2 regions of the Actinoplanes teichomyceticus ATCC 31121 genome follow, and region 1 is predicted to be linked to the other one. Evidence: riboswitches for the same ligand, from Rfam matches in the RefSeq annotation. Region 1 holds a riboswitch; the other holds the start of a gene.
The links. Region 1 has a riboswitch for cyclic di-GMP ahead of ACTEI_RS03190 (hypothetical protein). Riboswitches for the same ligand answer to the same signal wherever they lie in the genome.
Positions count from the first base shown of each region.

Region 2: another riboswitch for cyclic di-GMP. It lies ahead of ACTEI_RS29065 (Calx-beta domain-containing protein); the one in region 1 lies ahead of ACTEI_RS03190 (hypothetical protein).

Region 1 covers NZ_CP023865.1:673,801-678,505, reverse strand. Annotated here, with positions in the region: gene ACTEI_RS03200 (hypothetical protein) at 1-555, shown strand, start outside; gene ACTEI_RS03195 (ribonuclease domain-containing protein) at 671-1,099, shown strand; cyclic di-GMP riboswitch class I at 1,332-1,406, shown strand; gene ACTEI_RS03190 (hypothetical protein) at 1,430-1,858, shown strand; gene ACTEI_RS03185 (DUF5305 family protein) at 1,983-4,705, shown strand, end outside.
Region 2 covers NZ_CP023865.1:6,631,329-6,636,033, forward strand. Annotated here, with positions in the region: gene ACTEI_RS29065 (Calx-beta domain-containing protein) at 1-1,550, opposite strand, end outside; cyclic di-GMP riboswitch class I at 1,565-1,643, opposite strand; gene ACTEI_RS29070 (response regulator) at 1,838-2,455, opposite strand; gene ACTEI_RS29075 (sensor histidine kinase) at 2,452-3,639, opposite strand; gene ACTEI_RS29080 (ABC transporter permease) at 3,618-4,403, opposite strand; gene ACTEI_RS29085 (ABC transporter ATP-binding protein) at 4,400-4,705, opposite strand, start outside.

The DNA of each region.
Region 1 (4,705 bases):
CTGCCGAAGCGGGACGCCCCGACGCGGTCGGCCATCGCGCAGGCCGCGGCCGCCGCGGCGCTGCGCCCCGACGAGCAGTTGCGGCCGTCCGACACCGGGGTCATCACCGCGGCGCCCGGCACGCCGAACAACCCGTTCTCCGGCGGCACCGGCAGCCCGTTCCGCTCCGGCGCCCCGTTCCCCGCCCAGCCGGCGCCCACCCAGGCCCCGCCGCAGGCGCCGGCTCCGGAGAAGGCGCCGCGATTCTCCGGCCAGCAGCCGACACCGGCATCCGGGGCGCGCGGCTGGCGAGCCCGCCGGGCCGCGGCCGCTGCCGCCCCGGCCGCTGCCGCCCCGGCCGCTGCCGCCCCGGCCGCGGACTCGTTCAACGGCTTCGCCGCCGGCCAGCCGACCGGTCGGGCCGGCTCGATCACGGCCGAGCAGCCCCGGGTCCCGGCGCCGCGCGGGCCGGTCGTCGAACCCACGTCGATCAGCGGCCCGCACCCCGGGGGCCAGCGCCGGTCCACCGCGGAAACAGACTATGTCGATTGGGTGAGCGGGCTCGGCGGACAGTAAAACATCCGTGAACTCCGATGAAATGATGTAGCCGGGAGGTACCGCCGGGCGGCCCGGGCCGAAACGATGGCCGGTGTCCGCGCCCCATCCCCTCGCCGCACATCGGAGTTCGACCGTGACCCATCCCCTGCCCCGCGTCCGCAAACTGCTCCTCAGCCTCGCGCTGGTGTTCGGGCTGGCCGGCACCGCGCTGGTCGCGCCGGCCGTGGTCGCCCCGACCCACACCGCCGCCGCGCAGGCCGCCGTCCACTCCTCGTGCACGATCAGCCGCTGCTCGGCGGCGCGCACCGCCTACACCGGCTGGGGGACGCTCGGGTGGCCGACCAGCGCGGGCTGGTACTCGTGGCCGTACGGCAACTACAACTACACCGGCGGAACCTTCCAGAACCGGGAGGGCTACCTGCCGTCGGCCACCTACAACGAGTACGACGTCTACTCGCGGGCCAGGGGCGCGTCGCGGGACGCGTACCGGATCGTGGTCAACCGGAGCACGAAGGTCGCGTACTTCACCCCGGACCACTACGTGACGTTCTACAAGCTCTGAGACCGTTTTTGCACACGTGCGGCGGCCGTCTGGCAGACGGCCGCCGCGCTGCTTTTCCGGTCGTCCGGCCACCGGTGTCCCGTTGCGCGCAACCCACGTGCCGGCGGATCGCACCCGACGGATGCTCAAGCCCGCGGATTCAGCGGACCGGCGCGGAAAGTCACCGCGAAAGCTCACCCGGCCCCGGCTACCGGCCGAACAAGGCGGCTGCCAGGGGATAACGGAGTCCGCTCGGCGAGAACGGCAAACCCGGCACGAGCCGGGGACGCGAAGCCGCAGGACCCACGGGGTCGGCTGGGCTACCACCGGACGAACAGGGGAACGACCGATATGCGTACCATGCTCCAGCTCCTCGGCGGCGTGGCCGTCGCCGGCGCCGTCGCCGCGGGCAGCACCGCCTTCACCGCCGCCGGGCTCACCACGTCGATCAGCAGCGCCACCATCATCGGTGGCGGCAAGGTCGGCCTGACCGTCGACGGCGCCGTGCTCAGCGCCGCCTCGCTGGTGGCCGACGGCACCTACGGCGAGCGCATCACCGGGGCGACGCTCACCCTCGCCGGCGCCAGCGCGGCGCTGCCCACCACGGCCACCGTGACCGGCGTGCTGACCGGCACGAGCGCCGGCGGCACCCCGAGCACCACCAAGCCCCTCACCTGCTCGTACAACAGCGGCACCACCAAGTGGGACTGCACCGTGGCCAACACCGGCACCGACTACCTGACCGTGGTGACCGCCCTGGACGTCACGGTGGCCGCCTGATCCGGCAATCCCTGCCACCGCCCGGGTCCGATGGCAGGATGACTGCTGTTCGCCATCTGCCGTCCGGCATGACGGAGTAGCCATTTCCCGGGCCCGACGTCTGACAATGGCCGCCATCCTCACGATGGCGGCCATTGCCGCATGGGCTGTCGCCACGCATCGCATCTCCTACGTCGTCACGCACGGCGTCAGCATGGAGCCCACCTACCGGGCCGGCGATCTGGCGGTCCTGCTGAGAGCCGATTCCTACGAAGTCGGCCAGATAGCCGCCTACCATGGTTCCGGCGGTGTGGAGACGCTGCATCGCATCATCGGCGGCGACGCAGAGACCGGCTATGTCTTCCAGGGCGACAACAACCCGTCGATCGACGCGGTCACCCCCACAGCCGATGAGTTGATCGGGCGGGCGGTCCTCCATGTCCCCCACGGCGGCGCCTGGCTGCGGCCGCTGCTCAGTCCCACCGGTCTCGGCGTGCTCGGCTTCCTCGTCGTCAGCGGCGGGGCGGCCCGAGCCCGGACACGCAGGGACATGCCTCGTGGGCGCCGGAAGAAGAGAGTGAAGGGCATGGCTGGCCAAGGCGGCTCCTGGGGGACGGCTGCGCTCGCCGTCAAGGCCGTCGGCCGCCTCCACCCCGCCCTGCGCGTCCTGGCCGCCGTGACCGCCCTGTGCGCGGTCGCCGGTACGCTCCTCGCCGTCCTGGGCTGGATGAGGCCGGCCACCGAGGCGGCTCCGAGCAGCGCGCGGGCCGGGGAGTCGATGACGTTCTCCTACTCGGCCGAGGTGGGCGCGTCCGCGGCGTACGACGGCACCGTCGCCTACTCCCCCGACCCGATCTACCGCAAGCTCACCGACCTCGTCGATCTGCAACTGCAGTACCGCGGCGCACCCGGCAGGATCAGCGTCGACGCCCGGCTCTCGTCCGGGGCGGGCTGGCATTCGACGATGCGGCTCTCGCAGGCACGGCCGTTCACCACCGACCGCTACACCGGCACGGTCCTGCTCGACCTCGACGGCATGGACGACCGCGTGCAGGCGGCGGCCAAGGCGATCGGCTCGGATCTGGGCCCGGTCACCATCACGGTGACCGCACGCGTGGAGCACCCCGACGGCGCCACCTTCGAACCCCAGCTGTCCCTGGCGCTCAGCCAGCTCCAGCTGGCCCTGCCCGGCGGCCCGGGCAGCCTCGTCGTCAACCGGACGGCGACGACCTCCGGCGGCGGGCTCCAGCCCCGGCGGATCGGTGTGCTCGGGCACGACCTGACGACCGCCGCGGTGGCCCGCAGGTACGCCGGCTGGCTGCTGCTCGCCGCCGTCGCCGGGATGGTCGGCGTCGGGATGGCCGCGCTGCGACATGTGCCGTTGATGACCCGGGCACAGATCGAACGCCGGTACGGTCATCTGCTCGTCCCGGTCGAGCCGGTCGGCGGGCGGCCGGACGAGCCGGTGGTGACCGTGGCGACGTTCCCGGCGCTGGTGCGGCTGGCCGAGAAGTACGGCCAGATGGTCCTCACCTGGACCCGCCCCGACGGCGCCGACGACTTCGTGGTCCGCGACGACGGCGTCACCTACCGGTACCGGATCGTCGCGCCCCGCCCGAGCACCGCGAGGCCGCCGCTCTCCGGCGTACCCCATCCGGCCCGGCACATGCGGCGGAGCGCCGCCATCGGCATCGCCTCGGTCATCGGCACCGCAGGCCGACCGGCGCCGGCCGGGGAGGCGGGCGGTCCGGAGGCCGCCGGAATCGTCCCCGACAAGCCGCCCGAGACCGGATCTGATCAGCATCCGGACGTCCGATCCGGGCAGCCCGCCGCCGGGTCACCCCCGCACCGCACCGAGGCCCCGCGCCCAGCCGAGGCCCAACGGTCTGCCGACGCCCCGCGCTCAGCCCAGGCCCAACGGTCCGGCGAGGCCCAACGGTCTGCCGAGGCCCAACGGCCCGCCGCACCGGATCGGGCCGCCGCGGAATCCGGGCAGATGGCGGCGCCGGACCGGGCCACCGAGCCGGAGCCGGGTGAGCAGCCGTCTCCCGAGCAGACCCAGGAACTGAGCGCCGATGTTCTCGCCCGGCTCACCGAAGATCGCGGGCCGGAGCGGATCGGAACCGCTCCCGCCGCCGCGGAGCCGGGCACCACGGCACCCGAACCGCCCGCCGGGGCCACCGCCACGGAGGAATCCGAGCCCGCGCCGCACCCGACCACGGGAGAACACCCCGCTCCGCCACCCACCACGGAAGAGCAACCAGCCCCGCCGCCCATCACGGAGGAACAACCAGCCCCGCCACCCATCACGGAGGAACAACCAGCCCCGCCGCCCATCACGGAGGAACATCCAGCCCCGCCACCCACCACGGAAGAACAGGCAACCCCCGAAGGCAAGGTGGAACAGGAGGCGACCGCCGAATCACAACCGCCCACCAGGCGCAAAGCCGCCGCCAAGCCGACCACCGTCCGGAAGACCGCGACGAAGGCCCGATCGAAGGCCGCAGCCGAGGCACAGCCGGCCGGCCAGCCCGAGACCACGACCGAGGCACAGCCGGCCAGCCAGCCCGAGACCACGACCGAGACACAGCCGGTCGACCAGCCCGAGACCGCAACCGAAACACGGCCGGCCGACCAGCCCTTGGACGCCACAGCATCCGCCGAGCAGCCGACCGGCCGGCTCGCCGCCACCTCCGCCACCCCCGAGCCGGCGGAGGCCGACGACAGCACCGCGCCCGTGATCCCGGCGGGAGTGTCCACGGCCGCGGTCATGGCCGTACCGGAAGCGGCTGGGCCCGTGCCGGAGGGCGGCCCGGCGGCGGACGGCGCGGCCACGACCCCGCGCAAGCGCGCCGCGACCCGCAAGCC
Region 2 (4,705 bases), 2.3 Mb from region 1:
TCCGCGTTGATCGGCACGTCCAGGTAGCCGACCGTGCTGCCCGCGGTGATCGTGACGTCGTTGCTGGCCGGGTTGTTGTAGTCGTCCTGGCCGTACGTCCCGGGCGCGTTGGTGCCGGTCTCCTCCAGGGTGACCGGCGTGAGCGGCATGCTGAACGTGACGTCGGCGTTGGTCGGCCCGCTCAGCCGGATCGGGATACGTGCCGTGGTGGTGCCGGTGCTGCCCTCGGCGATCGACACGTCCTCCACGGTCCACGCGGGCGCCACGTCGTCGCCCGCCTCGGTGATCGTGAAGGTCTGCGGGGTGAACGTGCCGATGGAGCCGTTCGGGCTGGTCAGCGCGAGGGTGAAGGTCTCACCGCCGGGTTCGTAGACGGTGTCGCCGATGATCGTCACCGGGATCGTCGCGGTGGTCTGACCGGGCGCGATCGTGAGGCTGCTGTTCGTGGCCCGGTAGTCGACGCCCGCCGTCGCGGTGCCCCCGGTGATGGCGTAGTCGATCCGGACCGGAACCGTCTGCGCCGCGGGCAGCGTGATGGTGATCGCCGCGTTCGTCTCCCCGCTCGCCCCCTCGGCGAAGGTGTAGACGGCGGGTGTCTGGGCCGAGGCCGACACCGTCGGGATCGGCGCGCTCTGGGCGTCGGTGATCCGGCCGGTGGCGGTGGTCGGGGTGCCCAGGGTGGCGCCCAGCGGGCCGGAGATGGTGGCGGAGACCGTCTCGGTGCCTTCGAACACCGAGTCGGCCAGCGTCGTGACCAGGGCCAGGCCGTTCAGGCTGCGGGCCGGGATGTTGACCGCGCTGGCGTTGAGCGGGGTGTAGTCGCTGCCGGCGGTGGCCGGATTCGCGTTCGCGCTGGCCGGCCCGTTCGCCGTGGTCACGCTGACGGTCACCGCGGTCTCGGACCGGCCGGAGAGGGTGAGCGGGAACGCGAGCACCGAGTTCTCCGAGGCGGGGGACGCGTCGCCGATGCTCACCGTCGGCACCGGGTCGTTGTCGGCGATGGAGACGCGCGCCGAGCGCGCGGCGGTCGACACCGGCTGGAGGGCGGTGTACGAGACCGGCACCTGGACGTCGAAGTACTGCGGGGTGGTCCCCTCGTACAGGGGATCGTCGAGAATGGTGATCTGGATGGGGGCGGTGGCGCTGGTCTCCCCTTCGGGGATGGTCACCGAACCGGTGGCGGCCGTGTAGTCCTGGTACGCCAGCACGCCGGTGGAGATCGCCGTCCGGTCGACCGTCTCCCATGGAATCGTCACGCCGCCGGAACCGGCCGGCTCGGTGAGGGTCACCGAGACGGTCGCCGTCGCGTAGTTGTGCACCGGGCTGGAGGGGGTGCCGGTGATGACATCGGTCTCCGGGATCGGAGTGGCGGACGTGGTGAGATAGAACTGCGGTGTGACCTGGGCGAGGGCTGGTGAGGCCACGAACGCGGGGGCGAGGCCGATGATGCCGGCTACCGCAGCCGACAGGACCGTCCGCACCGACTTGGGGCCACGCAGCACCAGCGGCACGGAGCCGCCCGGGGCCGCATGGCGGTTGTGATCGTGCATGTCTTTCTGTCTCCTTCGGCGGCTGGGCTGCCTCCATCGGGGAGGCCCCTGGCTTTGCGACCCCGCCTCGCGACGGGTTTGCCTGTTCGGGTACAGCACCTTCAGGCGGTTGCGGAAACCGGCTGTACCGGCGATGAGCAGCTCAGCCACCGGACGGAATCCAGCGCTAGCTGCGCCTTCCGTAATCTAATCGGCGTACTGCACGCTTACCGGCGGAACGCATTTTTCCGGCGTAAATCCCCCGCAATGCTCCGGGGTCGCTTTCGGTCCGACATAGGACCCGCGGGCTACAGCAGGCCGTGGCGCATGGCGGTGGTGACCGCTGCCGTACGGTCGGCGACGTCCAGCTTGTTGAAGACCCGCAACAGATGCGTCTTCACGGTGGCCTCCGAGATGAACAGACGCCTGCCGATGTCGGCGTTGGTCAGACCGGCCGCCACCAGGTTCAGCACCTCGGTCTCGCGCGCCGACAGGGCCGGTGGGGCGGGCCTGCGCACCTGCCGGATCAAGGTGGACGCCACGCTGGGCGCGAGCACCGTCTCGCCACGGGCCGCCGCGCGCACCGCGCCCGCCAGCTCGGCCGGTGACGCGTCCTTGAGCAGGTACCCGCTGGCGCCGGCCTCGATCGCGCGCAGGATGTCGCGGTCGGACTCGTAGGTGGTCAGCACCATCACCCGGATGCCCGGGTCGGCGGCCAGGATCCGGCCGGTGGCCTCCACCCCGTCCCCGCCGGGCATCCGCAGGTCCATCAGCACGAGGTCGGGGCGTGCGCGCAGGGCGAGCTCGGCGCCTTCCGCGCCGGAGGACGCCTCGCCGATCACGGTCAGGTCCGGCTCGGCGTCGAGCATCCCGCGCAACCCCATCCGTACGACCGGATGGTCGTCGACGAGCAGCAGGCGGATCACGCGCGCACCTCCGTAGTGGCCGGTGGAGGAGCGGGAACCTCCAGCTCGATCGTCGTACCGGTGTCCGGGTCACTGCGCACGGTCAGCACGCCGCCCACCTGCTCGGCCCGCGACCGCATCCCGGGCAGCCCGAACCCGCCCGTCGAAGCCGGGGCGAAGCCACAGCCGTCGTCCCGGATCACCACCCGCACCGCCGCCGGAGAATACGCCAGCAGCACCGCGGCCTCCCGGGCCCGGGCGTGCCGCCGCACATTGGCCAGCGCCTCCTGGGTCGCGCGCAGCAGCACCACCTCGACGGCGGTCGGCAGCTCACGGGGCTCCCCGGTGACCCGGAACCCGGCCGGCACGCCGGTCTCCTCGGTGAACCGGGCGGCTTGACGGCGTACCGCATCGAGCAGACCGGACGCCAACGCGGACGGTGCGAGGGCCGCGACGATGGCCCGGCTCTCCGCCAGGTTCTCCCGCGCGGTGCGGACCGCGAGCGCGAGGCGCTCGTCACGCAACCCCGGATCGGCCGCCTGGATGAGCGTGATGATGCTGGTGAAGCCCTGCGCCAGGGTGTCGTGGATCTCGCCGGCCAGGCGGGTCCGCTCGGCGGTGACGCCGGCCTCGTGGGAGAGCCGGGCCACCTCCGCGCGGCTGGCCTCCAGTTCGGCGATCAGGTGCGCCCGCCCGGTGCTCTGCTCGATCACCTTGATGATCCACAGGCCGAGCCAGATGCCGGACGCCGCGGACACCGCGGCGATCACCAGATCCATCCGCACGTCGCCGTGCCCGGTGACCACGTCGGCCACCACCGGCACCGCGTTGACCAGCAGCACCGCGGCGATGGCGACGCCGGTCGGCGCCATCCGGAAGATCAGCGGAATCACCGCGAAGAGCAGCCAGGCGGCGGCCGGGAGCGCGACGATCGCCACCGCGAACAGGGCGATGTGCACGAACAGCACGACGATCGAGATGATCCCGTCGCCCACGCGCCGGCTCAGCCGCCGCCCGACCGCCGCGTGCAACCCGGCCATCGCGGCCAACGCGACCAGGGCCACCACGCGGCGGACCGGAGTGGCGTCCAGGACGGTGATCGTGGCGCCGACGACGACCGCGATCACCGCGAAGTAGGTGTCCCACCACAGTGAGTAACTGCTGTGGACGGCCACCGGGTGGCTCAGCGGTCCTTGTCGTTCCACCGGAAGCTCGCCAGGCACAGCACCGATCCGATCACACACCACGCGCCCAGCACCATCGCCGTCCGGCCCGGCTCCCACGCCCCGGCCGCCTCCAGCGACTTCATGCCATCCGGCAGAAAGACGTACCGGAAACCCTGGGCCATCCACTTGACCGGGAAGAACGAGGCGACCGTGATCAGCCAGCCGGGCAGCTGGGTGATCGGGTGGATGAACACCCCGGAGACGAACTGGAGCGCCACCACCGGCACGTTGAGGATCGCTCCGGCGGTACGGGCGTGCTTGACGATCCCGCTGACCGCGACGCCGAGCAGCGTGCAGGCGATCACCGACAGCGTGAACAGCCAGGCGAAGGTGAGCCATCGGCCCGCGTCCGGCAACGGCATGTCGAAGACCAGCGTGCCGACCAGGATCAGCAGCGCCGCCTCGGCCACCGCCAAGGCCGACACCAGGATCACCTTCCCGGCCAGGTACGACACCACCGGCAGTGGCGTGCCCCGCAGCCGCTTGAGCGTGCCGTCCTCCCGGTCCTGCGCCAGTCCCGCGCCCATGGTCACGAAGCCGGTGGTGAGGATGCCGTACGCCAGCATGCTCGCCGCGTACACCTGGCCGGCGCCGACCCCGTCCCGGTCGTAGGAGTCGCCGAAGATCGTGCCGAACAGCAGCAGGAGCATCGCCGGGAACAGGAACGTGAACACCACGGCGGTCCGGTCCCGGAGGAACTGGAGGACCTCCACGTGGCCGCGGCTCAGGCTCATGGACGTCATCGCCCGGCTCCGATCAGGTTCAGGTAGGTGTCCTCGAGGGTGGGCCGGGTGACCGTGAGGGTGCGCAGGTCGATCCCGTCGGCGACCAGCTTGCGCAGCAGATCGCCGGGGTCGGCGAGCTGCTCGGTCCGGGTACGGCCGTGCTCCCGCCAGGAGACCCGGGCATCGGCCGCGGCCCGGCCGCCCAGCGTGGCGGGGGTGCCTTCGGCCACGATCCGCCCACCGGCCAGTACCGCCAGCCGGTCCGCGAGCGCCTCCGCCTCGTCCAGGTAGTGCGTGGTGAGCAGGATGGTGGTGCCGTC